Regions from separate parts of the Idiomarina sp. 29L genome, predicted to be linked through region 3. Evidence: predicted binding sites of a transcription regulator. Region 3 holds the regulator's gene; each other region holds the start of a gene.

Region 1 (10,926 bases), on a different contig from region 3:
GCTAAAGTAACCAGTGTAGGCATTTTTCATTTGTATCACTTTTCCTTTTGGTCGTTGCTGAAAACAAGTTAACGCAAATGATAACTGTTCGCAATAATGTTTTTTGTAAAGAGTCTTTCCAACGATCAAAAGTGGCTTTTCCTGCGTAATACAGATTAGAGATAAATCTTGAGGTTACTATGAAACACTATAAACAGAATGATTTAGCCCAAATGAAAGAAAGGGAACGTGCCCGGTTTGTGAACTGTCTTTCTGGCTTTAAGAGTGCCAATGTTATAGGTACACGCGATAGGCGTCAGCAGGATAACCTGGCTATTGTGAGTTCGGTTGTGCACCTTGGAAGCAACCCGCCGTTTCTTGGCTTTGTTATGCGTCCACAGTCAGTGACACGGCACACCTGGGAGAATATTGAGGAAAGTGGTGTGTATACTATTAATCATGTTGGCGAGAGCTTTTTTAAACAAGCCCATCAAACGTCAGCGCGCTATCCCAGAGAGCAGTCCGAGTTTGACGCTTGTGACTTGACCCCTGAGTTTATGGATGGGTTCCATGCACCTTATGTCGCTGAAAGTTCTTTGCGTATTGGTATGCAGTTGGTTGAAATTATTCCGATACAACACAACGACACGGCGCTTATCGTTGGCGAAGTGCGTTGGGTAGATGTGCAGGAGGATGCAGTGCAAAGTGATGGCTATATCGACATTGAAGGTCTGGGTACTATGACTATTTCCGGACTAGATGGTTATCACTCGACCTCTCGCGCAGCGCGTTTGTCGTACGCAAAGCCCGACAAAGAGTTGCGCGAATTGCACATCAACGGCGAGACTAAAGGCTAATAATATCGGGCGCTTTACGGCTGTGTTCTTTAGTGATCCAGAATAGCAATAAGCCTGCGAGGGACAAACCGCAGCCGACCCAACCGGTACCTTGCCAGCTCAGTGGTGAAACAATAGCTAAACCACCGAGCCAGGCGCCTAAGGCGTTGGCCGCGTTAAATGCGGAGTGATTCAGCGATGCGGCTAAGGTTTGTGCTTCTCCCGCTACATCCATAAGGCGAACCTGAAGCGCGGGAACCAAAGCCGCTGCACTGCCAAGTAGAAGGACCATTGGCATAACGCTCCAAATGCTTTCTAGCGTAAAGGGGAAAATACCTAGTACAACTGCTGACCAAATAAGTGAGCCACCAATCGTTAACTTAAGGCTTCGGTCCGCTGCCCAACCGCCGACTAAACTCCCTGCTAACGAGCCGATACCGTAGATAAGCAATGCAATAGGTATCCAGTGAGGGGCCAGTCCGGTAGCGTTAATCAAGGTGGGGGCTATGTAGCTTAAAACCGCAAACATGCCGCCAAAACCGATGGCGCCAATTGCCAGGGTTAGCCAAACCTGAGGATTCTGCAAGGCTTTCATTTCACCTCGGGCGGAGGTTTTTTGTTCGTTTGGATGTTGTGGAACCACAAGTGCAATCATAACCAGTGCAACTAAACCTAATGCACCAACAGTGTGGTAGACCGTACGCCAGTCGATGAGCTGCCCGAGCCATGTTGCTAGAGGGTTACCAACCAAAATGGCGATGGTAAGACCCATCATAACCATAGTGACAGCCATACCACGCTGGTTTCGGCGCACCATATCGGCAGCGACCAAACAGGCTATGCCAAAGTAAGCCCCATGCGGCAGACCAGTTAGAAATCGTAAAATTTGCAGCAAAAAGTAATTATCGGCCGATGCGCTGGCAAAATTACCAATAGCGAAAACGAACAACAGTATGAGTAGCATCGGTTTACGAGGAAAGCGCGCAAAGAGGATAGTAATAAGTGGCGCACCGATAACAACACCTAAAGCGTAAAGACTGATTAAGTGCCCGGTTGTACGCGTGTCAGTATTAAAATCGGTAGCGACGTCAGGCAGCAAACCCATAATCACGAACTCACCGATACCAATAGCAAAACTGCCAATGGCCATGGCAAATATAGCCAGTCGAACTTGTGCTTTGGAGAACTGAGTCATGGGGCTGGCTGTATTCCTGTACTTATCGTCTTTGTTAAGAGTGCGCAGTTTAGCGAATGTGGCAGCTATTGCAATTACTTGCTTTATACTGTACAAATAACCAGTATCTGTAAACCTCAGCAAAGGACACAACCATGGCTGTAGTAACCCAATACGTAGTGATTCGCGATGGAGCCGAAAAAATGACATTTACCTCGAAAGCCGAAGCTGATGCACACGATAAAATGTTGGATATGGCAGAGGCGCTAACGCCCTTAATTGAAAGCAGCGAGCTTTTTACTGACGACAAGCAGCTTGAAGATATGGCGATGTTTTTAGCGAAAGAACGAGAAAATGTTTTAATTGCTCTCGGCGCCAAGAAACCGAAAAAGCCGAAAGCAGAAAAAACACCGGCAGAGAAAGTAGATAATAAAGCGGGTAATAAAGAGGCGACCAAGGCAGCATAGCTTTGGTGCATGAGAAGACTTTGGTAGTATAGCTATCTCTCTTTAAAAGACGTAATGAATAGGATCAGGCTATGACGCAAGAAACGATTTACCACATTGGTACTCCAGGTAAACCATGGGGTGCGGAAGAAAAAGCGCAATGGTTAGCGGAGCAAACTCAAAAGCGTTCATACTTTGATGATGTTGTTAGCAAAATAGAGACATTTAAAGACGACTTTGACGTTGAACAATATGGCGAGTTGGCTTACGAAAGCGCTACTTACCCGTTATTCGCGGTGAAAACTAAGAGTTGGGACAGTAATAAACCGACGGTATTAGTCACTGGTGGTGTACACGGCTACGAAACAAGTGGTGTTCACGGTGCGTTGCGTTTTATAGAAACCCAAGCCAATAGCTATGCAGAGCACTTTAACGTTGTTGTTGCACCGTGTTTAAGTCCGTGGGGTTATGAAACCATTAACCGATGGAACCCGGCCGCTATTGATCCTAATCGTTCGTTTGTTGCTGAATCACCGGCTGGCGAGTGCGCTCATATTATGAAGTACGTCGCGGATTTAGGCGTAGATATTCTGGCGCACATTGACTTGCATGAAACCACAGATACTGACAACAGTGAGTTTCGTCCGGCAAAAGCCGCAATGGATGGTACCGTGAATACTAATTGGAATATCCCTGACGGCTTCTATTTGGTCGGTAATGCCGAAAAGCCTTACCCGGAATTCCAAAAGGCCGTACTGGACTCTGTCGAGAAAGTCACACACATAGCGGACGCTGACGATGAAAATAAACTGATTGGCGAAGACATTGCGCAGCGAGGTGTTATTTTACTGCCAACGTCTAAGCTGGGACTTTGCATTAGCTTCAGTAAAGCAGAGTACGCCACAACCACAGAAGTTTACCCCGACAGCCCCAAAGCAACGCCTGAGCAGTGTATTGAAGCCCAGGTCGCTGCAGTAACTGGCGGACTGGATTTTTTGAAGTAAAACCCAGCCGACAGTGAAGTGGCTAGCGTCGTGTCGCCGGGCGGTTTTGTCTCGGCGCACGGCGCGAGTTATTTGGCCGGCTACCTCTGGGCTTTTGGATAGGCTCAGGTTTTATGCTCGGATCGGGCTCAAAACCCGGAACCACTTCTTTCGGTATCTCATTCTTGGTCAGCTTTTCAATGTCGCGTAGCAACTTATGTTCGTCAACGCAGACCAAAGAAGCGGCTTCGCCTTCGCTGCCGGCACGGCCGGTACGTCCAATGCGATGCACATAGTCTTCAGCAACTTGTGGTAGTTCAAAATTTATTACATGTGGTAATTCGTCGATATCAATACCGCGTGCAGCAATATCGGTTGCGACTAAAACACGTAACTTCCCTGCTTTAAACTGCGCTAAAGCTTTGGTTCTGGCGCCTTGGCTCTTATTGCCGTGAATAGCCATTGCTGGTAAACCGTCGTCGCTAAGTTGAGTCGCCAAACGATTAGCCCCGTGCTTGGTTCGGGTAAAGACTAATACTTGTCGCCAGTTTCTGCTGCCAATTAGATAGCTTAGTAACTCACGTTTGCGTTTCTTATCAACCGGATAAACGCGCTGCTCGATTGTATCAGCAGTGGCATTTTGGCGAGCAACTTCCACCAGTTTAGGTTGGTGCATAAACTGTTGAGCTAATGCTTTTATTTCTTTTGAGAATGTCGCAGAGAACAGCAGCGTCTGGCGCTCTTCAGGAATTAATTTCATAACTTTTTTAATGTCATGAATAAAACCCATGTCCAGCATGCGGTCTGCTTCATCAAGAATAAGCACATCGATGTTGCTTAAATCAACCGTGCCCTGACGGCTATGGTCAAGCAAGCGTCCGGGGGTTGCTACTAAAATGTCGACACCTCGACGTAACGCATTAATTTGTGGGTTGATACCAACGCCACCAAAAATGACCAATGATTTAAGGCCTGTGTATTTTGCGTAGGTGTTGAGGTTATCCTCAACCTGAGCCGCTAACTCACGTGTCGGTGTTAATATTAACGCTCGAATAACAGGCTTACCTTCTGTCTTCGTCGAAGACAAGTTATGCAATAAAGGAAGCGTAAATCCTGCTGTTTTCCCGGTTCCGGTTTGCGCTGCTGCCAGTAAGTCATGACCTTTCATTACGGTCGGAATGGCTTGCTCTTGAATCGGGGTAGGGGTGGTGTAACCGCATTCATTTACGGCTCGTAAGATATTGTCGTTCAGTCCTAGTGACTGAAACGAGTTCTGATTTTGTTCTGTGGACATGAAGCTCCGGGAATTGTTTTAAGTAGGTGTCACAGTTGCTGTGACTTTCCCTGCACTATACCACATTCTCAGTAACTCGGATTCAGTAATTCAACTTGATCTGAGTCAAAGTCTACCCTCGGAGAATCTATTCTCAACGGCTTTTGGGCGATTTTGCTTAAAGCTTCAACAGAACTGTTATATATTAGTTATCTTAGTTAAAAAGTTATTTTAGTTAAAAACATTCGCTTTAAAGGGCTGTGCTGTAACGGAGAATGCTCATGGAAGTAAAACAAGCCTTTACCGATTTTCTCGAGATTATTCCTGATGGTGCAGTCGTTATAAACACTGAAGGGTTAATTGTCGCTGTGAATCAAGCAGCAGCGGCAATGTTTGGTTATTCGTCGTCTTCAATGTTGGAAATGCCGTTAAATAGCTTATTGCCTAAAGAGTTCCGGGAAAAGCATGATGAACACCTGGTCAAGTTTTTTAAACACCCAGGGCGGCGTTCAATGGGGAATGGCCTAATCTTTCCTGCCGTTCGCCGTGATGGTTCTAAGTTTTACGTTGATATTATGCTGAACCAGATGGAAATTGATGGTGAATTGTTCGGTATTGCGATCGCTCGTGATTACACGCTGCTTAAAAAAGCGGAAGATAAAATTCGTTTGGAACTGGAGTTTGAAAAACGTCAGGCATTGACGGATCATTTAACCGGCATAATGAACCGAAGAGCGTTTACAGCGCAGTTGACCGATGAAATTACGCAGTTGGAGCAGCATGGAACGCCGTTCGCAGTCAGCTTTATTGATCTTGATGACTTTAAAGAAATTAACGACGAGTATGGTCACCAGTACGGTGATGAAGTCCTACAAAAGATTGCTGAACTTATTCGTTTGCACAGTCGGCATACCGATTATGTCGCTCGCATTGGCGGAGACGAATTTGCGACCATTCATCCGATGATTGCTGCAAGTGACGCAGAGCAAATGATGCAACGCTTAAGAGCTGAATTAGTTAGCGGAATAGGGCATGCAAAGTTGCCAGTAACCTTGTCTATTGGTTTATGCCAATGTGACAAACCGTCAGAGCATTACACCGTTGAAAACATTATGGCACGCGCAGATCGAGCCATGTACCAGGCGAAAAAAGAAGGTAAGAATGCCGTTGTTCTGACCGGTTAGCTTCTCTTGCGTTAAGTCGTGTAATTTTGTTTGATTATTGACCATGGTCTGGCCTAGAGTAGCTTTAGGCTATGTAAGGAGAGAGCATGGGCGTTTTCACATCTTACCTGAGAATTATTTTGCTGATTCTGGGCGTACTGGCTGGTATTCAATTACCGGGCTTTGTTGATCAATACGGCAAAAGCCTTAATGCTCATCTAATAGAGTCAGAAAAAAGCCTTGATGCATTCAGAGACGAAGCAGAGAAGTTTTTCGATGGTGATATCGAACAGCTCATTGCTCACTATGAGGCCAGTGACGATATCGTCTTCCGGGAAGGCGGGCAAAGCATTAGCGTTATATACACACGCCACCAGCTATTACTCAGTGCGTTGAATGAATTTAATGAAAGTGCCTGGAACGCTTATACTCAGGCTTTTATTTCTCCTGTACCAGACATACAACAGGAAGTCAGAAGCGACTTTTCTTACACTGTTAAGCTGAACCCGGGCGCTATCCTATTTGGCTTGGTTTGCGGCTTAGTGCTGGCTATTGTTGGTGAATTATTTATTCGTTTGTTGGCGCGCCCCTTTCGACGATCGCAGCACAATTAAGTCCACTCGGCATGGTCCCGTAATTCAAACCACCATTGGACGCTAAGCGGCTTTTGCAAAAGGCGTCAGCAACATCATTTGTGGAATGTTGCAGTAATAGTGCCCCCTGCAAGCCTACCGCCATTTTGTCCGCAATAGTCCTTGCCTGATATTGCAGAGTGCTTATATCACTAAATTTAGATTTTAAGCTACGCACAAAGGTATCAAAGTGTCGATCAGCTCCCTGAGCCTTCTCTAATTCAGTAAAGTATGCATCGAGAACCTCCGGCTGTTTTTCAATTGCGCGCAAAATATCAAGGCACTGAACATTGCCGCTGCCTTCCCATATCGCATTTACAGGTGACTCCCGGAATAAACGCGGCATAATATGGTTTTCCATAACACCGCTGCCGCCAATGACTTCCATCGCCTCGTAGGCATGGTTCGGTGTACGCTTGCAAATCCAGTATTTGCCAACGGGTGTGGCAATGCGGGACAACAGCTTTTCGTGCTCGTTGTTCTGGTTGTCCATTGCTCGGGCAATGCGCATGGTGTATGTCGTAGCTGCTTCACTTTCTATTGCCAGGTCAGCCAGCAAGTTTTGCATGAGCGGTTGTTCGCTTAACCGGGCACCGAAAGCTTCCCGATTCGATGCGTGATGGATGGCTTGAGCCACAGCTTGGCGCATGCCGGACGACGAACCAATCATGCAGTCGTAGCGAGTGGTCGCAACCATTTCAATAATAGTGCGAACGCCGCGACCCTCTTCACCGACCATCCAACCTAGCGCGCCACGTAACTCGGTTTCACTGGATGCATTGGCGGCATTGCCCATTTTTTGTTTCAACTGTTGTATTTGTAGCGGGTTTTTAGAGCCATCGGGGCGCCAACGGGGGACTAAAAAGCACGATAAACCGTTTGTCGTCTGTGCGAGCACAAGAAAAGCGTCACACATAGGTGCTGAAACAAACCATTTGTGCCCGATGAGCTCATAGGCTTCCCCTGAACCTTCTTGACTAATGGCGTAAGCCCGAGTCGAGTTTCTACGCACGTCAGACCCACCTTGCTTTTCGGTCATTGCCATGCCAATTGTTACCGCGCTTTTTTCGGTATGGGGGCGGTTGCTCGGGTCATAAACGCGGGCTGTGATTTTTGGCGCCCACTCTTTCAGTAAACTGGGCTGGTGACGCAGCGCCGGAACGGCTGCAAAGGTCATGGTAATGGGACAGCCGTGCGCCGCTTCGACTTGGGTATGCAGATAATATTTTGCCGCTCGAGCCACATGAGCCCCCGGTTTAGGGTCGCTCCAGGGACTGGCATGCAACCCATGCTCAATGGCGGTTGTCATTAACTGATGATAACTGGGGTGAAAGTCGACCTGATCAATACGATGTCCATAGCGATCGTGAGTTCTCAGCTCCGGCGGATATTTGTTTGCCTGAAACCCAAGCTCAATACTGTCACGTTGACCGGCCAGCGCACCAAAAGCAATAAGATCAGAGTAGGCCCAGCTGGCTCCCTCTCGTTCAACCGCCGCCTGAAGCGCCTTGTCAGCTAAATAGAGATTATAGTTTTCTAAAGGCTCCGGCTGGTTTTCAACTTCATGCGTGCTGGCCATGAACTCATCGGCTTTTGGGTATTGTTGCGTCATGTTTCACTCCTTATTAACTTTGAGTGAAGCAAGATAAATTAGCCCCGTCAATAGACTAAAGGTTGCCTTTTGAGTGTTTTTTTATAACAGTTAGAGACATAATAAAAAAATAATAAGACGGTTTATATTGCGCCAAATAATTATAAGAACATTACTGTTAGCGCTTGCCTGGATAATTTTGTGGCGTGTTGCAGGAATAATGGAATACGCTCCGCACGCCAGTATTTGGTTTCCGCCAGCGGGGCTGACGTTCGCTGCATTTCTGGTCATGAGCTGGCGAGCCTTTCCCGCAATACTACTTGGCAGTATCGTAACAACGTTATGGGTATCTGATTTATACGGTGACCAAACACCGGTCAAGGATTTACTCGTGACTGGTCTGATTTTTGGATTTGCGCATACGGTGCCTTATTTCTTAGGGGCGTGGTTATTGCGCTCCAAACTACTTCGCTTAGGCAGCCACGGTTTGTCTAGCACCATTATGACGTTTTTAGGTATTGCTGCACTGTCGTCATTTTGCGCGGCGTGGTTGGGTACTGAGGTCATGATCTCCGGTAATTTGCTTCAAGCTGAGGCGCTTTGGTACACCTGGCTGCCTTGGTGGATAGGTGACTTGAGCGGCGTTATTGTGCTCACGCCTATTTTCATTGCGTTGGTGAGTTGGCGCTACCCACAAATAGAACGCTGGCTAGGCGGCTTAAAGTTTACCGAAGGTGGGGGCAGTTGGTCGTCCTTTTCTACAAAGTTGCTAATTATTGTCATTATGCTGGCAGTTTGCTTAATCATTTCTATGTTTTCCAGCTATGAAGAGGCTGCCTTTCTGGTCTTCTTTTTAATTTTACCTTTGCTTTGGGTTTCCTATACCGAGTCGCCATTAAAAACCGCTATAGCACTTGCTGTCTTTAGTACCATTACGGCCTTTTCTATTGGTCTATTGGGGTTAATGGACTACGCAATTGTGTATCAGTTTGCGGTCACTGTTATAGCGTCAACGGCTTGGTTTGGATTAACGGTTCCGGCGCTAGTCGCACATAATCAATACTTGACGCATCAAGTATCGCAAGACGGTTTAACAAGCGCGGCCTCTCGTGAACACTTTATGCAACAAGCGGACTTACTACTGAAAATGGCTCGGCGACGTAACAAACCTATTTCAGTCATTATGTTTGATCTCGATAAGTTTAAATCAATTAATGACACTTATGGTCATATTGTTGGTGACTCAGCGCTTGTTGAAATTACCAATGCGGTCAATGCGCAGTTGCGGGAGTCGGATGTACTCGGTCGCTTTGGTGGTGACGAGTTTATGATTTTACTCCCTGATACCGATCAAAGCGATGCTGTGGGTGTTGCGCATAAACTGAGAGAGGGTATATCGAAAATAGTCATACCATCGCTTGCAGAGCGTTTGTCATGCAGCTTTGGTGTGGCACAGGTATCAAAAAATGAACATATTATGGTCGCTGTTGACCGGGCCGATAGGGCGTTATTACACGCAAAGCGAAACGGCCGTGATCGCATAGAAAAGGATGCTGTATGAAAATTGTATTTCTTGGCGGTGCAGAAACCGTAACGGGCTCTAAATATTTAGTTGAAACGGATTCGACCCGACTCTTGATTGACTGTGGTTTATTTCAGGGCTACAAGTGGCTACGACGCCGCAATTGGCAGCCCTTGCCAATGGGTATCCAGGACGTTGACGGTGTGGTTCTGACACATGCGCATTTAGATCATTCCGGTTTTATTCCGGTTTTGTATAAAAATGGCTACCGTGGTCCTGTTTTTACACATCACGCAACGGTCGGTTTGTGCGATATCTTGCTGGCAGACAGTGGTCGCATACAAGAAGAGGATGCCAAGTACCTTGGTAAACATAAGCTCAGTCGGCATGAAAAGCCTGAACCTCTCTACGACGAAGCCACGGCGAAAGCGTCTATGACGTTATTTCAAGGCGTTGAATACCATCAACAGTTTTCCATTGGCGATATTACTATCACGTTAAGAAAAGCGGGACACATTTTAGGTGCTGCCAGCGTTATTTTGGAAGCTGATGGTAAGCGAGTTGGCTTTTCCGGTGACCTTGGTCGGCCAAATGACATTATGATGTATCCGCCAGAGCCGTTGCCTGAACTTGATTTACTAATGTTGGAATCGACTTATGGAGACCGGCGTCATCAGGCAGCCGACAGTGCAGAAGAGCAATTAGCGGAAGTGGTCAATGAAACCTCTCAGTCCGGTGGTGTCCTTTTAATACCGAGTTTCTCAGTAGGCCGTGCCCAGTTGTTACAGTATTTGTTGGTAAAATTAATGGATGAAAAGCGGATTCCACGGCAGCCTATTTTCCTGGACTCTCCCATGGCCATTAATGTGTCTGGCTTGTATCAACGGTTTCATGACTTGCATAAGTTGTCGGATGCTCAGTGTCAAAATACCTATAACAAAGTGGAGTACACGCGTTCGGTTGATGACTCAAAAGCGATAGCCTCGCAAACTGGACCGCATATCATAATTGCCGGTAGCGGTATGGCAACAGGAGGCCGAATTTTGCATCATTTCAAGCATTGGCTGGCTGATCATCGCTCAACGGTGCTGTTCAGCGGCCACCAGGCAGGCGGTACACGCGGTGCAAAAATGTTACAAGGTGTTGAGTCGATTAAACTGCACGGCGAGTGGCTCCCGGTTAAGGCTCGTATAAGAGCATTAGAGGGGCTGTCAGGACACGCGGATTATGAAGAAATTACGCAGTGGCTGAAGCAGTCTGAATTAAAACCCAATACGGCGATTCAGTTGGTGCATGGCGAGCCGGACGCCCTGGAAGCATTCCGCGA
Region 2 (10,926 bases), on a different contig from region 3:
AGACTTTCATTAACTGTTGCTGCTGATTATCGTCCAAACCTGTCGTGCAAACGACAATTGGAATACCGTTCTGGCAAGCAAACGAGAGATTGTCGTCAAGAGCTTCGGGTAACGAAAAGTCAATGAGTACGTCGATATTCTGAGCGTTAGTGTCTTGCAGCGACGTATACTGAAGTCCATCTTTCAGCTCTTTCCCATAGGAGCTACTGACTGCTCGTACAACTGCCGCGGTTAATTTCGCGTTCTCACTTTGGCTAAGCGCACTAACAACCGTTTGTCCCATACGTCCGGATGCACCCAAAACCCCAACTTTCAACATTATTACGACTCCATTTTAGCTGTGCTGTCATCCTGCAACAGGTTTTCGCTTCGTGCAACTACTCGTGACACCATCATATCACCGGTGACATTTGTCAGCGTTCGCGCCATATCGATGATGCGGTCAATAGCAGCAATAAAAGCAATGCCTTCGAGTGGCAAACCAATAACATTCAATGTCACCGTCAGCATAACTAAAGCTGTGCCCGGCACGCCGGCTGTCCCAACAGAAGCGAGCGTCGCGGTTAACATGATAAGCCCGTAGTCCATCCATTCTAATGGGATACCATACAACTGTGCGATAAATATTGACGCAACAGCGGGATAAATACCACCACAGCCATCCATATTAATGGTCGCACCTAACGGCAATACGAAACTTGCGTAGTCTTTTGATACTTTCAGGCGTTCCGTTACTGCTCTGTGAGCGGCCGGTAACGAGCCGAATGAGCTGCACGTGGTAAACGCAACAACTTGTGCGTCAAACACGGCTTTAAAGAACTGCCAGGCGCTCATACCGCCGGCAGTGCGAACCAAACCACCATAAACAACCACAATATGAATAAGGCATGCCAAGTAAATAACACCAACAAACTTAGCCAGCGGCAGCAACGTTGAAAAACCATATTCACCAATAACCCAAGCCATCAGACCAAAGACACCAACAGGCGTTAACTGCAAAACCATGCGGGTAATTTCATACATAACTTCGGCGCCCGACTTGATCGTTTTACGCAACGGCTCTGCCTTTTGACTTAACCGTTGGATCGCAATACCAACCAGCGCCGCAAAAACCACTATTTGCAAAACATTACCTTCTGTCAGCGCCGCAAATGGGTTATCAGGAACAAAGTTGAGAAAAACGTCTGACACACTCGGAATGTTTTTTTCATTTTGTTCAGTTGGGGTCAAAACTGTTTCGGGGGTAATGTCGATAACGGTCGCCAGTGTCAAACCTATTGCACTGGCAATAACCGCTGTGAACATGAATAAACCAATGGTTTTTACACCCAGTCGTCCTAATTTTTTGCCATCGTTTAGGTCAGTAATGGCGCTGACAATGGCGCAAAAAATTAACGGCGCCACCAGCATCTTTATGGCTTTTATGAACAGATCGCCAAGTGGCTTAAGCGCTATACCGACGTCTGGCGCCAATCCTCCAATCAGCATACCCCCAACAAACGCGCCTAAAACACGCTGCCAAAATGGAATTGCAAACCACACTTTTAACATACTACTGCCCGTTAGTCGGATAAATGGGCGATAGATTAGTGACTCACTGTTTAAAGGGAAAGAACCGGTTGATATACCTTATAACCGTTTAAACAAAAAAGCGCGGCTAAAACAAGCCGCGCTTTATATACTGAATAAAAGAAGAATTTACTTGGAGACTTTATCAAGCGATGCAGGTCGTTGACAGTTAGGTGTATTTCCTGCAGCAACCGCTTGCTGATACCGGCTTTGAAGCGAGGGTATTTGCGCTTCTAAGTCCCGAATACGAGTATCCGGATTCGGGTGAGTAGACAATAATTCTGGTGGTGCAGAACCGCCTGAAGCGGCTTTCATATTGCGCCATAATTCAGGGGCCTGGTCGAGCTGAAACCCCGCATCAGCCATATATTCAAGACCCAGCTCGTCAGACTCAGATTCATGCGTTCTCGAATACGGTAAAAGAACCCCCACTTGCGCGCCAATACCCAGTGCCGCCATGAGCAAACCCGCTTCTTTGCTATCAAGCTGGCTGTTTGCAATAACGCCGCCAATCTGCAGACCAAGGCCGACCAGCATATTACTGGAAATACGTTCATTACTGTGCTCAGCAATAACGTGACCGATTTCATGGCCAATCACTGCGGCTAACTGATGTTGATTTTCGGCCGTTTCCAAAAGGCCGTTGTATACACCGATATAACCGCCGGGCAAAGCGAAAGCATTAACCGTAGGCTCATCAAATACCGTCACTTCCCACTCTTTCTCAGAGTACTCGTTAGGTAAAGTATCAACCAACGCATCTGTTACACAACGTACATATGCGTTGATCTGCTCATCCTTATTGATCTTCCCTTCTTTTCGCATTTCTTCATAGGAGGCAGCGCCCATTTTGTTCAGCTCACTGCTCGAATATAACTGCAATTGTGAGCGGCCAGTTGGTGATTGCGCGCAACTGGCCAAAGTCACTGCTGCGGTAATGCCTAACAAAGCTGTTTTTAACTGCATTTGCTGCCTCCGTTCATTAACTAACACCTTATAGTGATAGCTAATTTATCCACGTAAGTCATCAAAAAATTGCTTTACGCCGTCAAAAAAACCTTTTTCCTTAGGTCTGAACTTTGCCGCTTCATCACCGGTTCCCATAGACTCTTCCAGCTCTTCGAGCATTTCACGCTGTTTCGAAGACAAGTTCACTGGTGTTTCAATCACCACCTTACAGATAAGGTCACCGACAGCCCCTGTTCGAACTGACTTAACGCCCTTGCCACGCATACGGAAATGTTTACCGGTTTGCGTTTCTTTAGGCACCTTCAGCTTCACTTTACCGTCCAGGGTCGGCACTTCTATTTCTCCGCCTAACGCAGCTTTGGTAAAGCTGACCGGTACTTCGCAGTAAAGGTTGTTACCGTCGCGAGAGAAAATTGGATGTTCGCGGACATGCACTTGAACATATAAATCCCCTGCCGGCGCGCCGTGCTCACCCGCTTCACCTTCATTGGCTAAGCGAATACGGTCGCCAGTATCCACACCTGCTGGAATTTTCACTGACAAGGTCTTAGTTTCTTCTTTGCGACCCTGTCCATGACAAGTACGGCATGGGTCACTAATAATTTTACCTGTGCCCCGACATTGCGGGCAGGTTTGTTGAACCGCAAAAAAGCCCTGGCGCATTTGGATCTGACCAGCACCATGACAGTGACCACAGGTTTGAGGCTTGCTGCCTTTCTTGGCACCGCTACCGTCACAGTCTTCGCATTCCACCAAGGTAGGAATTTTCAGCTCTACGGTTTTACCTCGCACCGCTTCTTCCAACGACATATCCAGGTTGTAGCGTAAATCCGCACCACGTTGTGCACGTGCTTGTTGGCGTCTACCACCACCAAAAATATCACCGAATACATCACCAAAAATATCAGCAAAATCGGCACCACCGCCAAATCCGCCGGCGCCCGGGCCGCCACCGCCCTGACGTGCCTGTTCGAAGGCTTCGTGCCCATATTGGTCATACATCTGGCGCTTCTGCGGGTCAGATAAGACCTCGTAGGCTTGTTTTATCTCTTTAAATTTTAATTCAAGGTCTTTATCGCCTTTCGTGCGATCCGGGTGATACTTCATCGCCATACGTTTGTATGCCTTCTTAATATCACGGTCGCTGGCGTCTTTTGAGACCCCAAGAATTTGATAGAAATCTTGTGTCGCCATAATGTTACGTCTTCTGTCCTACTCTGATACGAATACACGGGTATTACCTTGCGGCAACACCCGTGTTGATTAGCGAAGTTGCCTTACTGCTTACTTCTTGTCGTCGTCTTTGACTTCTTCAAATTCAGCATCAACAACGTCATCATCCGCTTTTGACGAAGACTGTTCGCCGCCAGCTGCACCTTCAGCGCCTTGCTGAGCTTGCTGTTGTTGAGCAGCTTCCATCAGTTTTTGAGACGCTTCCATCAACGCTTGAGACTTCGCATCAATGGCTTCTTTATCGCCATCTTTAGCTGCCTGCTCAAGCTCTTCACACGCTTTCTCGATAGCATCCTTGTCTTCCTGAGACAGGGCGTCACCCACTTCTTTCAGCTGGTTACGAGTTGCATGAACTAAGCCGTCAGCTTGGTTACGCGCCTGCACCATCTCTTCAAACTTCTTGTCTTCTTCAGCGTGAGCTTCTGCGTCTTTCACCATTTTTTCGACTTCAGACTCATCCAGACCAGAAGACGCTTTAATGGTGATCTTCTGCTCTTTACCAGTGTCTTTGTCTTTCGCCGATACGTGCAGGATACCATCCGCATCAATGTCAAACGTCACTTCGATTTGCGGTACACCACGCGCTGCCGGGCGGATACCTTCCAAGTTAAACTGACCCAATGACTTGTTATCGGCTGAGCGCTTACGTTCACCCTGAATAACATGGATAGTTACCGCAGACTGATTGTCTTCCGCCGTTGAGAAGGTTTGCGATTCTTTCGTCGGAATCGTGGTGTTCTTCTCAATCAGCTTAGTCATTACGCCGCCCATGGTTTCAATCCCAAGTGACAGCGGACATACGTCCAGTAACAGTACGTCTTTCACATCACCAGAAAGAACGCCGCCTTGAACTGCAGCACCCATCGCTACCGCTTCATCTGGGTTCACGTCACGACGTGGCTCTTTACCAAAGAAGTCAGTCACTGCCGCACTCACTTTAGGCATACGCGTTTGGCCACCGACCATAATAATGTCGTTGATATCGCTTACTGACAGGTCAGCATCAGCCAGTGCCTGCTTAACCGGCTCAAGCGACTTCTTAATTAAGTCTTCAACCAGCGACTCAAGTTTCGCACGAGTCACTTTAATAGCCATATGTTTAGGACCAGTGTTATCTGCCGTGATGTAAGGCAGGTTCACTTCAGTCTGCTGCGCAGATGACAGTTCGATTTTCGCTTTCTCTGCCGCTTCTTTTAAGCGCTGCATCGCTAAAGGATCTTTACGCAGGTCGATGCCTTGGTCTTTTTCAAACTGCTCAACCAAGTAGTTGATTAAGCGATTATCAAAGTCCTCACCACCTAAGTGCGTATCACCATTAGTCGCTAATACTTCGAACGTGTGCTCGCCTTCAACTTCATCAATTTCAATGATAGAGATATCGAAGGTACCACCACCTAAGTCATAGACAGCAATAACATTGTCGCCAGACTTCTTATCCATACCGTAAGCTAAGGCAGCAGCGGTTGGTTCGTTAATGATACGTTTAACTTCCAAGCCGGCGATTTTACCCGCGTCTTTAGTTGCCTGACGCTGAGCATCGTTAAAGTATGCAGGAACAGTAATAACTGCGTCTGTTACTTTCTCGCCCAGGAACTCTTCTGCAGTTTTCTTCATTTTCTTCAGAACTTCTGCAGAAATTTGTGGTGGTGCCTTTTTATCGCCATCCACTTCTACCCAAGCGTCGCCATTGTCAGCTTTTACAATTTTGTAAGGCATAATGCCAATGTCACGCTGTACTTCATCGTCTTGGAAACGACGACCAATCAAACGTTTAATTGCGAACAAGGTTTTGTTCGGGTTAGTGACAGCCTGACGTTTCGCCGGTGAACCCACCAAAATTTCGCCATCGTCAGTGAATGCAACCACTGACGGGGTTGTGCGGTCGCCTTCGCCGTTTTCAATAACGCGTGCTTTACCGCCGTCCAGTACAGCAACACAAGAGTTTGTTGTACCTAAGTCAATACCAATTGTTTTGCCCATGATTCGTCTCCAACTCCAGATTCATGAAATTTGTTTCGTTACCCCTTATTTGGGGGCTCTCTATTTCGATTTCAACACCCTGTGACAGGATATTTGATTAATCTTTATGCTTTCGTATCAACACCTGAGTCTGAATTACGCGCAACCATAACCATTGCCGGACGTAGCAAGCGGCCATTTAACTCATAGCCTTTTTGCATCACTGCCATAATGGTGTTATTTGAATGCTCGCTTGACTCTTGCATCGACATTGCCTGATGTAAATCAGGGTTAAAGGCTTCGCCCTCTTCACCCACTGCTTTTACACCGAACTTTTCTAATGTTGAGGTAAGGCTTTTATAAGTCAGCTCAATCCCTTCAATAAAGTTGCGGCTTGATTCGTCATGCTGATCAGCCAGTTGCAGCGCTCTCTCTAAGTTGTCCACCGAAGTAAGCAACTCATTAGCGAATTTTTCCAAAGCAAACTTATGAGCTTTTTCAACGTCCTGACTGGCACGGCGTCTTACATTTTCCATTTCCGCCTGTGTACGAAGCACTGAGTCGCGCTGCTCTTTTACCTGAGCTTCAGCTTTACTCAGAGCGAGCTCAAGCTCTGCAATTTTGTCAGTTTGATCGGCTGATGTGCCTGCTGTTTCAGCTTCAGCTGCAGCAGCATCCTGTTGCAACGCGTCTTCTGCCGCTTGCGCAGCCTGCTGCTCTGCTTGCTGTTGCTCAACCGTCTGGTCAACATTCTGTTCAGTCTGTTGGTCTTTCTTATCCGCCATATTTGACTCTCTTCAGTCGGGTTTAAATTGAGGTTGCCAAGTTAATGGGGGCAAGTTTTTTACTTTCAAGGGGCTTTCTATGACTTGATAAATTTTCCACCTGATATTAGCGTTAACAGCCTAAACCACAGGAACTGTCATTATGAGCGCATTTCAAAGAATTGGCTTACTAGGTAAGGTCAATGACCGCGGCACACAACTCACTTTAGAAACGGTGACGACGGCATTAAACGAACGTGGCTATGACATAGCACTTGAATCCCGCACCGCTGAACAGTTACCTCAGAAGCTGCTCGAGTCCGGTAAAATAAAAACCATGGGCCTTTCTGAATTAGGTGAATGGGCGGATATTGCGGTTGTCGTCGGCGGCGACGGTAATATGTTAGGAGCAGCCAGAGCCCTGTGCGAATACGACATAGGAGTTATTGGTGTGAACCGGGGCAATTTAGGCTTTCTGACTGACCTAGACCCTGACGAAGTAATGACCCACTTGCTTAACGTTTTAGAAGGCGAATACCATGTTGAGAAACGTTTTCTACTTTCCGCTGAAGTGATTAGCAACGGGTCTCCGGCTGGTGCAGGGCGTGCCATTAACGAAATTGTTCTGCACTCTGACAAAGTCGCACACATGATAGAGTTTGAGCTGTATATTGACGACCACTTTGTCTTTAGTCAGCGTTCCGACGGGTTAATTTGCGCCACCCCTACAGGTTCCACGGCCTACTCACTGTCCGGTGGCGGCCCTATTCTGCACCCGAACCTCAACGCAATGACGTTGGTGCCTATGTTTCCGCATACATTGAGTAGCCGCCCTATTGTTGTCGACGGAGAGAGTCATATACGGCTGCGTGCGGCCTACGACAATGATTTATTGCAAATTAGCTGCGATGGCCACGTACGGATGGCAGTGCATCCAGGCGATGATATTGTTCTTAAAAAACATGATCATGCGTTAAAAATGATTCACCCCGTCGACCATAACTATTACCACGTACTGCGTAACAAACTCGGCTGGGGCAGCCGACTATTTTAGTCGTGATAAGCAAACTGAGCTTGCAATAAAAAAATAGTACTGTATAAATACTGTATAAACTGTACAAATCAACAGTACTCTGAACGTACACGTCTATAAGGTGCATTTATGTTAGCTCAGTTACACATCCGCAATTTTGCTGTCGTAAAGTCTTTAGATATCGATTTCGCAAAAGGCATGACTGCCATCACGGGCGAAACCGGGGCTGGTAAATCCATTGCCTTAGATGCTTTAAGCTTATGTTTAGGTGCCAGAGCTGACGCTAACTGGGTCCGGCCAGGTCAGGACAAAGCAGAAATTAGCGCAGTTTTTACGGTTGATTCAAACAGTCCTGCCGCCCAGTGGCTTAATCAAAATGACTTCGATTCGGAAGAAGAGTGTATTTTACGACGTGTCATTCAGCGCGATGGTCGCTCAAAAGCCTGGATAAACGGTACCCCGGTTGCGCTAAACCAACAAAAACTGCTGGCTCCCCTATTAGTTAATATCCACGGGCAGCATGAACACCAATTATTATTAAAAGAAGACCATCAATTAGAGCTGCTCGATAACTACGCAAGACACACTGATTTGCTGTCAGCGGTTGCAGCGCAGTACCGCCAATGGTTCGAGCTTGAAAAGGAGTACAAGCATTATATTCAGCAACAAGATGAACTGGAGGCGCAACGACAATTACTTGAATATCAGGTGGAAGAACTGAATGACTTTGCGATTACTGAAGGCGAATTTGAAGAACTGGAACTACGCCATAAAAAGTTAAGTCACAGTAAATACTTAATGGAAGCCAGTGCCTTTTCACTCAGTGCGCTTTACGAGGGCGAGCATAACAATGCAACAGGGCTGGTTTCTTCAGCGAATCAACGATTGGAAGAAGCAGCGGATATCGATGAGCACCTAAAGCCGGTTTGCCAGTTATTGGAACAGGCCAAAGTACATATTGAGGAAGCCGCACTCGAACTGAGACATTATCAGGATGAACTAGAGCTCGATCCTGCTGAGCTGGACATTGTTGAAGAGCGCCTCAGTAAAGCCATTAGCTTAGCCAAAAAGCATCAGGTTGCCGCTGCTGATTTGTGGCAACATCACCAAAAACTGAATGCCGAACTCGATAACATTGTTAATGCTGATAAAAACCTTGAACAGCTTGATGCCGATCGCCAGCAAGCTGAAACTGATTACCGTGCATTGGCGCAGAAACTTTCTTCCAGTCGTCAAAAAGCAGCTGATGAGTTGAGCCAGAAAATTACACAGTCAATGCATGAGCTCAACATGCCTCACGGTCGATTCATTATTGATGTCGAGCATGACTCGGCTAAAAAGGCATCCCGTCTGGGTACTGATGATATTCAATTTGAAGTGACAACCAACCCAGGCCAGCCACTGCAGTCTCTCAGTAAAGTTGCATCGGGCGGTGAACTTTCGCGTATTAGTCTTGCCATACAGGTCATGACAGCAACCCAGAAGTCAGTGCCAACTATGATGTTCGATGAAGTTGATGTTGGTGTAAGCGGCCCAACTGCGGCTATTGTTGGCAAGATGCTACGTGAGCTTGGAAAAACCGCTCAAGTTATTTGCGTCACTCACTTACCACAGGTTGCTGCAAAAGCTGATAATCAGTTCCAGGTCAGTAAATACAGTGACAATGATGAAACAGAAACGACGGTAACTGCTCTCAGTCATAACGAGCGGGTGACAGAGCTTGCTCGCTTATTAGGCGGAGATAGCGTTACCGATATGGCAAAAGCAAACGCAAAAGAACTTTTAGCAAGTTAGTCGCTGACTGTGCTGGTGTTCAGGGGCTGCTTTGTTTATCATCGTCAAAAGTCGAATACAGTGACAATAAAGAACAATAGGTACTTCATGACCAAATTTGCAGTTTGTATCGCCGCACTCCTGAGCTTAGGCGGCTGCTCCATGCTTGATAGTATGGTTTACAGAATCGATATTCCTCAAGGCAATTACCTTGAGCAGGACGATGTTGATAAACTTCGTGTCGGCATGACCGAAGAGCAGGTTATTTATGTGTTGGGTAAGCCGGTTGCTGAAAACAGTTTTGACTCAGACCGTTGGGTTTACCTCTACAACATGAATCCGAACGAAGGCAAAATATACCGTAAAGAACTCATATTAACTTTTAATAACGAGCGGCTAAGTGATTTAAGCGGTGATTTTGCAAAGTCAGAACAGTTTGATCAGCCTCTTGATCAGTAATAAGCCCTAACATGAACTAAGGAGCATTATGGCGAACTCCTCAACGCCTGATGAGCTCGTCCGTGTTGTCCGAAGTCCCAGTGACAAACGTGACTATCAGCACTTGGTTTTAGAAAACCAACTTAAAGTGCTGCTAGTCCATTGTCCTGACAGTTCCAAGGCTGCTGCATCAATGGCCGTAAACGCAGGCCACTTTGATGATCCACCTCATACTCAAGGCCTCGCTCATTTTTTAGAACACATGTTTTTTATGGGCAGCCAGTCTTACCCAGAACCAAGTTCATTCAATGACTTTCTTAGTGCACATGGCGGCCAGCATAACGCCTGGACAGGTACAGAGTTCACGAATTTTCATTTTGACTGCAACGCCAACGCTCTGGAAACCGCTTTAGAACGCTTCGCATCAATATTAAAAGAGCCTTTATTTTCTAATGAGTGGGTGCAAAAAGAAAAACAATCAATCGAGTCAGAGTTTCGGTTAAAGCAAAAAGATGAACTACGTCGGCTTTACCAGGTTCATAAAGTCACGGCGAATCAAGACCATCCTTTTTCCCAATTCTCTGTCGGAAACCTGAACACATTAAAAGATGATAAACACGGCACCTTACAACAAAAGTTAATTCAGTTTTATCAAGACCACTATAGTGCCAATCAAATGCAATTGGTGGTTGCCGGACCGCAATCATTAACTAAGCTAGCGGATATCATTCAAACGCTTTTTGCTGACATACAAAACCACAAAAAGCCCAAACTATCGATTAAAGCTCCGCTTTATACCGCCGAGCAAAAAGGACTGTTTTTGCAGGTGAGACCGTTAAAAAAAGCCTACCGCCTAATTCTCACCTTTCCATTGCCGGGCATAGATCAAGACTACCGAAATAAGACCACCAGCTTTATCGCCCATATAGTTGGGTACGAGGGGCCCGGCAGTTTATTTAACTGCTTACGTGACAAAGGCTGGATAAACTCTTTGTCAGCCGGCGGCGGTATTAGCGGCAGTAACTTTAAAGACTTTAATGTTAATATTCAGCTAACGGAGTCGGGTCGCAAAAATATAACGACGATACTCCAGTGGGTTTTCGCCTACTTAGGCAAAATCAATACCGACGGAATTGAGGACTGGCGTTATCAAGAGAGGAAAGTCACATCAGAGCTGAGCTTTTTGTA
Region 3 (10,926 bases):
GACGAAGAGTGCCGTCGCTTAAAGCAGAGTCAGCCGGCAGTGGTGCGCGAGGTGCTGCTATACTGTGACAATAAACCCTGGGTATTTGCTCGCAGTATTTTCGCGAAAAGCGCTGAAAACAACGAGCAGTTGCAACTTTCGGAACTGGGTAACCGTTCACTGGGCGACTCGTTATTTCAACGAGACGACTTAACCTCAGGACCGATTGAAATAGCGACTGTGACGGAGTCCCATGTTATAGGCAAACTGAACCAGCAGTGGTTTAACCATTCGAAACCCTTATTAGGTCGCCGCCGAATATTCTCGACCGCAGGGGAGCAACTGTTAGTCAGCGAGATATTTTTAACGTCGTCACCCATTTATGAAGGTTCGCTAGAGGTAACAAAGTGATAGCACAAAAACTTCAGGCATTTTGGCAGTTAATGCGGGCTGACCGCCCTATCGGAACTTATTTGTTGGCGTGGCCAACAATATGGGCGTTGCTTATTGCCGGAACCGGTAATCCGCCATTGAAAATTGTGGTGATATTTCTGCTGGGTACCTTTGTTATGCGTTCCGCCGGCTGCGTAATCAATGACTTTGCTGATCGTAACTTCGACGGTCATGTCAGACGAACTAAACAGCGCCCCATTCCAGCGGGGAAAATATCCGCAACGGAAGCGATTATTGGCTTCTTTATTTTGCTCGCTATCGCTTTTGGGTTAGTGCTTCAGCTCAATACCAATACCGTTATGCTGAGTTTCCTCGCGGCCGGCGTTGCAGCGTTATACCCGTTCTGCAAACGCTGGACGCATTTGCCGCAGGTGGTGTTAGGCGTTGCTTTTAGTTTCGGCATACTCATGGCATTTACGGCGCTTGAATCGAACGAATGGTTTATCGCCGCACTGCTGTTTATTGCCAATATCATCTGGACCGTCGCTTACGACACCGAATACGCTATGGCCGACCGAGAAGACGACTTGAAAATTGGTCTGCAAAGTACGGCTATTTTATTTGGCCGCTTCGACAAGTTGATTATTGCCTTACTGCAGTTGGTGGTCATCGGTTTATTGGCATGGGTGCTTTATATACTTACCGCTGACTGGATAGCCTGGACAGCGCTTGGCGTAAGTGTCCTATTGTTTATGTATCAGCAGTGGATGATACGCCACCGCGAACCAATGAAATGCTTCCAGGCCTTTTTGCACAACCACTACGTCGGTATGGTTTTCGCTATAGGCCTGGCATTACATTACTGGTACTAAGTTTAAACGAAACGCTATTCACTCGGCTGATTGACGAACTGCTGCACCGATTGTCTGATGGTTTGCAGAACAGGTCCGTCAATCAGTTCATCGACTTGGTCGCTTAGCGCGCCAACGGGCTCTGCAGCAATTTGTTGACCATCGTCGTCGATCTCAACAAGCCCCTGCTGCTTCAAGCTGGCAATGAGTGTCGCCATGACTTTCTTATCATAAAATTCCGGCGCGTCGATGCCATGAATGGCGCTCAATCGCTCTGCCAGAGTAATGGACTGTTTCTCAAGCTCTGCTCGCATTATTGGTTGTGCCTGTTGTAAAAGTTCTAGCACAATACAATAACGCTGCAGGGTTTCACTGGCACTGTTCGCCAGCAGACGCAGGCGGTACCATTCGGCGCTTTCGCGCTTTGCAATGACGCAGTCGCTGCCGTCACGGGTGATTAACTGCTGACGAGCCAGCTCTTCACATAGCGCTTCCACCCATAACGGAATATCATCCTTTGAATGGCTCAGGTAAAGCTCTGCTTTCAACATAGGGTAAATAGCTTGCGTTCGCTCAACGATTTCACCAACGGACACACGCTTTTTCGCCATAATAATAGAGGCAACCATGCCTGGCACCACCATCATGTGCAGTATGTTGTTACGATAGTACGTCATGGCTATAGCCGACATACGTTCAAGCGAAATAACTTCGCCCATAGTGTCCGATTCAACTTTAAATTTGTCGGTGCGCAAGGCCTGTTGCCATAACTCTTCCGACGTCTCTTTAGGCACACTGATGTCTTTACTGTACGGCACTTCTTTCAACACGCCCAAATACACATCCAACTGCGCTAAAAGCTCTTCTTTGGTCAAGGCATGGTGTTCGGAGCTGAGTAATGCCAAAGCGGTTAAGTTCACGCTGTTTGCCGCTGCCGAATCATTAATACCCTGCATCACACGTTCGGCCAACCCATTGACCACTGGCGTTAACCAGTTCGGTCTTAATGGCTCCTCGGCGCCCCGGGTCACTGACTTATGCCAGTCCGGCGCGTTGCAATCGAGCGTGTGCTTCAAGTCGATAGGCTGGCCAAAGGTGACAAAGCCCTGACCGAAATTACGTAGCTTGGTAATCGTTTTCAGAATTTGGAAAACCGATTCCTTTTCTTTGTCCTTACCTTTGAGCTCTTTCAGGTAAGTAGCGACTTCCATAATGTGTTCATAGCCCAGGTAAACTGGGACTAGCGATACCGGACGTTGCTGGTCGCGCAGCATTCCTTGCACAGTCATCGCCAGCATGCCAGTTTTCGGTGGCAGTAAGCGGCCTGTTCGTGAGCGTCCACCTTCGCTAAAGTATTCGACGGGGTAACCTTTTTGGAATAGCCAGCACAAGTACTCACGGAATACGGCAGAATAAAGCTTGTTGCCGCGGAAGCTGCGGCGTATAAAGAATGCGCCACCACGGCGGAAGATACCGCCAACCGGGAAGAAATTCAGATTAACACCGGCGGCGATGTGCGGTGGTACCAGGCCTTCTTTATAAATGACATAACTCAGTAGTAAGTAGTCCATGTGACTACGGTGGCACGGCACATAAATAATTTCGTGCCCTTGTTGGGCCAAACGACGTATGCGCTCCCCGCCTTTTACATGGATCCCGTTATAAATGCGATTCCACATCCAGGTCATAAAGCGGTCCAGCAGGCGTACCAGCGTTGAGCTGTAATTGGCGGCAATTTCATCGATGTAAGAAAGTGCTTTCTTGCGAGCCTCTTCTTCACTTATTTTCTTACCTTTCGCTTCGTCTGCCACGGCCTTTTTAAGCGCTGGTGTGTTAATTAACTGCGCCATGAGCTCTTTGCGATGACTCAACTTCGGTCCGGCAACCGCATGGCGCATACGAACAAAGTGAACGCGGGCAACACGCGCCAATTTATGGGCTATGCGCATATCAGCGCCGTAGTCATGCGCCATTTTTCCAAGACTGACACTACGTGATAAACGCAGTAACACATGACGACCTGAGAAGAGTACCAACCAGAATTTACGAAGCGCCCCCGGATTGTCGAGGTCGCCTGTCATGGCTTTACCGGCTGTCGCTTCCTGACCCGCCTGACGTCCCCAGAACACACCGGCAGGTATCAGCTGCAAATCGAGCTTAGTATCGTCTTTATGCAGCTTTAATAATTGATGAAATTCCTTCACGGCCTCTTCAGAAGTTTCATTGGCAAACTCTTCCAGGTACATGACCCGACTGTATTCCTTGCCATTCACTTCAAGTGGCTCGAGCGGATCAGGCAGGCCGCGCTTTTTCGCCGCACGCTGCAATATGGAAAGATCCGCTGAAGATGTCGAGCGCATAACGTAAGCCACCGGCTTTTGTACCGTGCTGTTGTGATCGGTTTCATCGCCGTCCCAAATTTCTTCGAACCGTGTTAGCCAGCGTAATGGATACTTCAACACCGCATAAAAAGGGCTTTTTTTGCTCATACATCGACCTCTGTTTTAAACAGAGCTATAGGATACCAACTTAAAAAATAAAAGTCGTTGATGAAATGACTTGCGAAATGAAAATACCTGTATATACTCACAGTATCACTGTACATAAACACAGGTTCGAATATGCGCCCTTTAACACCGAGACAGTCTGAAATATTAGAGCTGATTAAAGACAACCTGCACGCGACCGGTATGCCACCAACGCGCGCGGAAATCGCGTCGAAGCTTGGCTTTCGTTCTGCCAACGCAGCAGAAGAGCATTTAAAGGCATTGGCGCGTAAAGGTGTTATCGAAATTATGCCGGGCATGTCGCGTGGTATTCGGTTAGTTGGTGACGACTTTGATATCGCTGAAGGGCTGCCACTGATTGGTCAGGTCGCTGCCGGTGAGCCATTGCTGGCTGAACAGCATGTTGAAGGGCATTACAAAGTCGACGAATCATTATTCCAGCCTGCCGCCAGCTTTTTACTAAAAGTAAACGGCATGAGCATGAGAGACATCGGCATTCTCGACGGCGATCTACTCGCTGTGCATAAAACGGAGCAAGCGAGAAACGGCCAAGTCATTGTTGCTCGGGTAGAAGACGAAGTGACGGTAAAGCGCTTTGAGCGCAAAGGACGCACTGTCTTATTACATCCGGAAAACCCAGATTTCTCCACCATCACCGTAGACTTAGCGTCACAAGTATTCGCTATTGAAGGTCTGGCGGTTGGTGTTATCAGAAACGGAGCTGCATTATGAAGACTCAACAAAACACGAAATTACACCACCCTGGTTTGTGGAAAGCTGCACCTACGGATATTAAATTTGAGCCGGAAGCTCATACGGAATCGACAGAATCGGACGCATTATCACCCGCTGTTCAAAATGCTTTACAACAAAAGCCAAGTGAGTGGGTCACTGTTATCGGTGGGGACAAAAATGTCATTGCTGAACTTATTGAATCAGGCGTTGCGGAGCACCAAATTCGTTGGTTACGCAGCCATTCTGCGGAGCGTTGCGAATGGGCATTAGAGCAAGCATTGCTGGCCGGAAACAGCAGCATGGTTATTGCCTACCTTGACTCTGTGTCAAGCCGCACTTGGCAGCGCGCCAAAATGGCCAGTAAGTTAAGTCACACTCAATACTTCCTGTTTGATAAAAACACACTAACATCCCACCTCCACTAAATCCTCGTTAGTGTGTTTCTTCCTTGATAGGCTGCTTCGGCAGCCTTTTTTTAACAGATCCGCTCATTTATTAACCATTTGTTTGATTTGATCTGGATCTTTCTTTGTAAATTAGTTAATAAATGTACTACCCGACTATAAAAATATTATAACAACGATAATTATAACAAAGAGTCTGTGGAGAAAGTGATTTCTGGGGAGATGCTGTTCCTTTTTCTGCTTACCTCTTTGTTCTTCGAATTTTGATCGGAATTAGTCTTTCGGTCTCATTGAAGAATAAGAGGAGAAGTCACGTGAAAATGAAGCCTCTGTGGGCACTATTGGCTATGTTGAGCTTACCTGCTAGCGCGGAAAATCAACTCAACCTGACCAAAGGTGTTACCGAAGTCAGTAACCGAGTTTACGACCTGCACATGACGATATTTTATATCTGTTGTGCTATTGGTGTGGTTGTGTTCGGTTTAATGTTCATTTCGATGATTCGCCATCGCAAATCGAAAAACCCCAAACCAGCGAATTTCCACGAGAACGTAAAAGTTGAAATTGCCTGGACCATTATTCCACTCCTTATTCTTGTAGGTATGGCTATTCCGGCAACGACAACACTTATTGCTATGGAAGACACCTCAGAAGCCGATGTCACCATCCAGGTAACAGGTTCTCAGTGGAAGTGGCACTACAAGTATTTCGAGAATGACGTTGAGTTTTTCAGCCGCTTAGCGACACAGCAAGAGCAGATCAATAATAAGTTCACTAAAAGCGAAAACTACCTTCTGGAAGTTGATCGTCCATTGGTTATTCCTACCGACAGAAAAGTTCGTTTCCTAGTGACTTCGGACGACGTTATTCATAGTTGGTGGGTACCTGACTTTGCCGTTAAAAAGGACGCTAATCCTGGCTTTATTAACGAGACTTGGACCAAAGTCGATGAACCCGGGATTTATCGCGGCCAGTGCGCTGAGCTTTGTGGTAAAGATCACGGTTTCATGCCGGTTGTGGTTATTGCAAAAGAGCCGGCCGAATACGAAAAATGGATAACCGACATTGAAGCTAAACAAGAGGCCGCTCGTCAGCGAGAACAAGAGCTACTCTCTATGGAAATGTCGAAAGAAGAGCTCATGGATTTGGGTGAAAAAGTATATAACAGTACCTGTGCAGCTTGTCACCAACCTAACGGTCAAGGTGTTAACGGTGTATTCCCTGCACTCGCGGGAAGTGGCGTTGCCGTTGACCCTGAAGCGAAATCAAAACACATCGACATTGTTGTTAATGGTGTATCCGGAACGGCCATGCAGGCATTCGGACAACAGTTAAGCATGCAAGAGCTCGCCGCGGTTATCACCTACGAGCGTAATGCCTGGGGTAACGACACCGGCGACCTGGTACAGGCAGCCGATATCAACGAAGTCATGAATCAATAAGGAGACGGTGATGAGCACAGCAGTCGAAGCAACACATCACGACGCACACCACGATCATAAGCCGTCTGGTATTGGTCGCTGGCTATTTACAACCAACCATAAAGACATTGGTTCAATGTACTTATGGTTCAGTTTTATTATGTTTTTAACTGGCGGCGCCATGGCAATGGTTATCCGCGCAGAGCTATTCCAACCGGGTCTTCAGTTAATTGAACCCCAGTTCTTTAACCAAATGACCACGGTACACGGTCTAATCATGGTCTTTGGTGCCGTCATGCCTGCCTTTACCGGCTTGGCTAACTGGATGATCCCCATGATGATTGGGGCACCGGATATGGCATTGCCCCGTATGAATAACTGGAGCTTCTGGATTCTTCCATTTGCTTTCATTATTCTGCTGGGCTCTTTGTTTATGGAAGGTGGCGGTCCTGCCTTCGGTTGGACATTCTACGCACCGCTTTCAACCACTTACAGTTCAGACTCTACCGCACTGTTCGTATTTTCGGTTCACATTATGGGTATTTCATCCATTATGGGTGCTATTAACGTCATTGTGACCATAATGAACATGCGCGCGCCAGGCATGAATTACATGAAAATGCCGCTGTTTGTTTGGACTTGGTTAATTACCGCATTCTTGCTAATTGCTGTGATGCCGGTCTTGGCAGGGGCAGTCACCATGGTATTGACCGATAAGTACTTCGGTACCAGCTTCTTTGATGCCGCAGGCGGCGGTGACCCTGTTATGTTCCAGCACATTTTCTGGTTCTTCGGGCATCCTGAAGTCTACATTATGATTCTGCCGTCCTTCGGTATTATCTCAGCCATTATTCCTGCATTTACCCGAAAACGGCTGTTTGGCTACTCCTCGATGGTGTACGCAACCGCGGCCATTGCATTACTGTCGTTCCTGGTGTGGGCTCACCACATGTTTACAACAGGCATGCCGGTCTTCGCTGAGCTGTTCTTTATGTACTGCACCATGCTCATAGCAGTGCCAACCGGGGTGAAAGTCTTTAACTGGGTCGCCACCATGTGGAAAGGCTCGATGACGTTCGAAACGCCTATGCTGTTCGCACTGGCCTTCGTCATTCTCTTCACCATCGGCGGGTTCTCTGGGCTAATGCTGGCAATTACACCTGTTGATTTCCAGTATCACGATACCTATTTTGTGGTTGCACACTTCCACTATGTATTGGTGTCCGGTGCGATTTTCTCGATTATGGCGGCAGCTTATTACTGGCTACCTAAGTGGACAGGTCACATGTACGACTCGACATTGGCGAAAACCCATTTTTGGGCGTCGGTCATTTCAGTGAACGTACTGTTCTTCCCAATGCATTTTGCGGGACTGGCCGGTATGCCTCGTCGTATTCCTGACTATGCGACTCAGTTTGCGGATGTGAACCAAATTACCAGTATTGGTGGTTTTGCGTTCGGTCTGTCGCAGCTGATTTTCTTGTGGGTAGTAATCAAATGTGTGAAAGGCGGCGAAAAAGCAGAAGCTAAGCCGTGGGAAGGCGCGGAAGGCCTGGAATGGACAGTACCTTCTCCGGCTCCGTATCACACCTTTGAAAAACCACCGAAAGTGGATTAGGACCTATGTCTGAAGAACGTCCGAATAACAGCATTCTGGTTAAGCGACTGTTACTGACAGTCGCTGGGATGTTTGCGTTTGGGTTCGCGCTGGTGCCGTTGTATGACGTGTTCTGTGAAGTGACTGGCTTCAACGGCCGTACCAGTAATGAAGCTGCGACTTATGAAATGGTCGAGGTAGACGAATCACGTACTATCAAGGTTCAATTCCTTACGCGTAATGCTAAAGGCATTCCCTGGAAATTCGAGCCGTCAGTAAAAGAGGTTCGTGTTCATCCAGGCGAAACCAAAGTCGTTAATTTCCTGGCAGCAAACCCAACCGAGTCCGATATGGTTGCCCAGGCAATTCCATCTGTAGCGCCGGCTGAGGCCTCTCTCTATTTGAATAAAGTGGAATGCTTCTGCTTTAATCAGCAGCCGCTGGCAGCTAACTCAGATACCGAAATGCCGATGCAATTTTATGTCGACCCGGACATTCCAGACCACATTACAACCTTTACCCTGTCATACACGCTGTACGATATGACAGCCAATACGTCCGCTGAGCAAATGGCTCAGTTATTAAAAACAGAATAAGGAAAGACGTTATGGCAGAACAACAAAGTTATTATGTTCCTGCTTCCAGCCCTTGGCCGATAGTCGGCGCGGTTGGCCTGGGACTTATTGCGTGGGGCGCAGGCCACACCGTTATTGATATGTCGAAAGAACAAGACGGCTACGGCAGCACAGTACTTATTGCCGGCCTTATTGTTATGGCGGTTATGCTATTTGGCTGGTTCCGCGATCAAATTAACGAGTCCATGAAAGGTTTGTACAGCGACCAGTTAGGCGTTTCTTACAAACAAGGCATGAGCTGGTTTATTTTCTCTGAGGTTATGTTCTTCGCCGCCTTCTTTGGTGCCTTGTTTTATGCCCGCGTTATTGCGGTTCAGTGGTTAGGCGGCGACAGTAACAACGCCATGACCAATGAAGTACTCTGGCCCGAGTTTGTCGCACATTGGCCATTAGTGAACACCCCGGGCGGAACTGAGACACAGGCTATGGGTTGGTACGGCTTGCCGGCTATCAACACTATTATACTGTTAGTCAGTTCGGTAACCTGTCACTTTGCACACACAGGGCTTGAGCAAGGTAAACGCAAGCAGCTAACCGCAATGCTCGGCGTAACCATTATCCTCGGTATGATATTCCTGTATTTGCAAGGTGCGGAATACATACATGCCTACGAAGAGTTGGGTTTAACACTGGACTCAGGCATTTACGGTAATACCTTCTACATGCTTACCGGCTTCCACGGTTTGCACGTGACGTTAGGTACCGTCATGCTCATTATTATGTTCCTGCGAGTACTGAAGGGGCACTTTACGCCAGACAATCACTTCGCATTCCAGGCCACCAGCTGGTACTGGCATTTTGTTGACGTGGTTTGGTTATGCTTATTTGTAGTGGTTTACGTACTGTAAGAAAAGCGCCCCGTTTAATAGGGGCGTGGATTTAACGGCAAAAAGCCGCCGTAAGCGGCCGCTATTAGGGCAATTAAAATAATAGCGGCTATTCCCACTCGTTTCCCCAGATAATAAGACATTGGTGGCTTGTTGGGATCGTTACGTAGCATCGAAAATAATGCGCGAAACAAATTCACCACCATATACACGAGCAGTAGAACAATAATGACCTTAAAAACGACCAACATACAAATTCCCCTTGTTGCAACAATCATTACTTTGCTGGCAATTGGGGTGTTGGTCAAGCTTGGCTTTTGGCAGCTAGATAGAGCCGAGGAAAAGCAGCAGCTGTTTGACGACTACGAGTCGCAACAAACCAGTGAAGCGAAGCCCTTAAGCTCGATAAAGGACTTAAACGAAGATCAGCACCGGTTTACTTATGTGTCAGTCAGCGGCCAGTTTCAGCCAACACCGGTGTTATTGCTCGACAATAAAATCCTGGACAGCACAGTTGGCTACAATGTGTTGGGCTTTTTTCAACCAGATTCGCCCGAGCTGCCAGTACAGCTGGTTAATTTGGGCTGGTTACCAGCTCCCACGTTTCGCAGCGATATTCCCGAGGTCGAATTGCCTAAAGGCAAGTTAACACTCACCGCCTATGTGTATTTCCCCAGTCAGAACGAGCTCACCCGAAACGCCTTCGAATATGCCACAGATAATGACTCCGTTCGTATTCAGGAGGCGGCGCCCAAAGCGCTTGCTCGGGAGTTCAACGCGACAATCAGCTCTCACTTACTATTGCTTGAAACGCCCGAAAATATCGGCTGGCAACGAGATTGGGAACCACAAGTCATGAAACCAGAAAAACATTATGGATATGCGACACAATGGTTCTCTCTTGCGGTCGCATGCTTGGTGATTTTCGTAATTGCTGTTATAAAACTTAACAAACAATCAAAAAAAGAAGAGGAGACCCAATGAGCTCCCCAAATCGCTCAAAAAAGGCCATATTAACTGTATTTCTACTGTTCCTGTTACCGGTCTTAGCCGCCTGGCTTATTTTGTCACAGAACTGGTATGAAGCAGGCACCAACAAAGGCACGTTATTACAGCCGCCGATTACGTTAAGCTCCGAAGTCGATACGCTACCTGAGGGCTGGAAGCTGGGCTATATCCCTCCGGAAAGCTGCGAACAGACCTGTAAAAACGCCCTTTACGTGATGAACCAGGTAGACGTTGCTATTGGCAAAGATACCGACCGTTTAACGCCAGTGACCTTTCACGATAACAACGACCAACTCTCAGATTATGAGCGTGACGCTCCGCAAGTAACACCGGTAACGGCGCCAGCAATTATTCGTGAGCTTCAGGACTTACCCGCCAATACACTGTTTATCATCGACCCTATGCACAACGTTATGCTGTATTACCCGACACACAACGACAAAGAGGCGATGATCAAAGAGGGCAAAAACGTGTTAGCCGACCTCAGAAAATTGCTGAAGCTGAGCCGAATTGGATAAGGAACGTTACTGATGAGAACTCTTGTTAAAATTAGCGTTTTTTTTGCCTTT

The links. The regulator LexA, encoded in region 3, represses DNA repair genes until DNA is damaged. The targets are predictions, from matches to a motif close to TACTGTATNNNNATACAGTA.
Region 1: EST55_RS09340 (YebG family protein) is a predicted target of LexA. The motif match lies at 2,097-2,116, and genes of this name have one in related genera.
Region 2: recN (DNA repair protein RecN) is a predicted target of LexA. The motif match lies at 7,606-7,625, and genes of this name have one in related genera.

The regions. Positions count from the first base shown of each region.
Region 1 covers NZ_SDJS01000004.1:59,352-70,277, reverse strand. The annotation lists gene EST55_RS09355 (hypothetical protein) at 1-30, opposite strand, end outside; gene EST55_RS09350 (flavin reductase family protein) at 180-836, shown strand; gene EST55_RS09345 (MFS transporter) at 826-2,010, opposite strand; gene EST55_RS09340 (YebG family protein) at 2,145-2,456, shown strand; gene EST55_RS09335 (M14 family metallocarboxypeptidase) at 2,528-3,439, shown strand; gene EST55_RS09330 (DEAD/DEAH box helicase) at 3,462-4,712, opposite strand; gene EST55_RS09325 (sensor domain-containing diguanylate cyclase) at 4,973-5,875, shown strand; gene EST55_RS09320 (DUF2937 family protein) at 5,962-6,468, shown strand; gene EST55_RS09315 (isovaleryl-CoA dehydrogenase) at 6,422-8,098, opposite strand; gene EST55_RS09310 (diguanylate cyclase) at 8,226-9,638, shown strand; gene EST55_RS09305 (MBL fold metallo-hydrolase) at 9,635-10,926, shown strand, end outside.
Region 2 covers NZ_SDJS01000001.1:207,502-218,427, reverse strand. The annotation lists gene dapB (4-hydroxy-tetrahydrodipicolinate reductase) at 1-319, opposite strand, end outside; gene EST55_RS00985 (dicarboxylate/amino acid:cation symporter) at 322-1,551, opposite strand; gene EST55_RS00980 (M48 family metallopeptidase) at 1,699-2,535, opposite strand; gene dnaJ (molecular chaperone DnaJ) at 2,581-3,732, opposite strand; gene dnaK (molecular chaperone DnaK) at 3,823-5,751, opposite strand; gene grpE (nucleotide exchange factor GrpE) at 5,856-6,515, opposite strand; gene nadK (NAD(+) kinase) at 6,658-7,548, shown strand; gene recN (DNA repair protein RecN) at 7,657-9,321, shown strand; gene bamE (outer membrane protein assembly factor BamE) at 9,409-9,759, shown strand; gene EST55_RS00945 (insulinase family protein) at 9,788-10,926, shown strand, end outside.
Region 3 covers NZ_SDJS01000002.1:471,366-482,291, forward strand. The annotation lists gene EST55_RS05895 (chorismate lyase) at 1-390, shown strand, start outside; gene ubiA (4-hydroxybenzoate octaprenyltransferase) at 387-1,244, shown strand; gene plsB (glycerol-3-phosphate 1-O-acyltransferase PlsB) at 1,259-3,712, opposite strand; gene lexA (transcriptional repressor LexA) at 3,845-4,462, shown strand; gene EST55_RS05915 (SOS-response cell division inhibitor) at 4,459-4,890, shown strand; gene coxB (cytochrome c oxidase subunit II) at 5,190-6,311, shown strand; gene ctaD (cytochrome c oxidase subunit I) at 6,322-7,908, shown strand; gene EST55_RS05930 (cytochrome c oxidase assembly protein) at 7,914-8,483, shown strand; gene EST55_RS05935 (cytochrome c oxidase subunit 3) at 8,495-9,370, shown strand; gene EST55_RS05940 (DUF2909 domain-containing protein) at 9,385-9,600, opposite strand; gene EST55_RS05945 (SURF1 family protein) at 9,578-10,333, shown strand; gene EST55_RS05950 (hypothetical protein) at 10,330-10,875, shown strand; gene EST55_RS05955 (COX15/CtaA family protein) at 10,888-10,926, shown strand, end outside.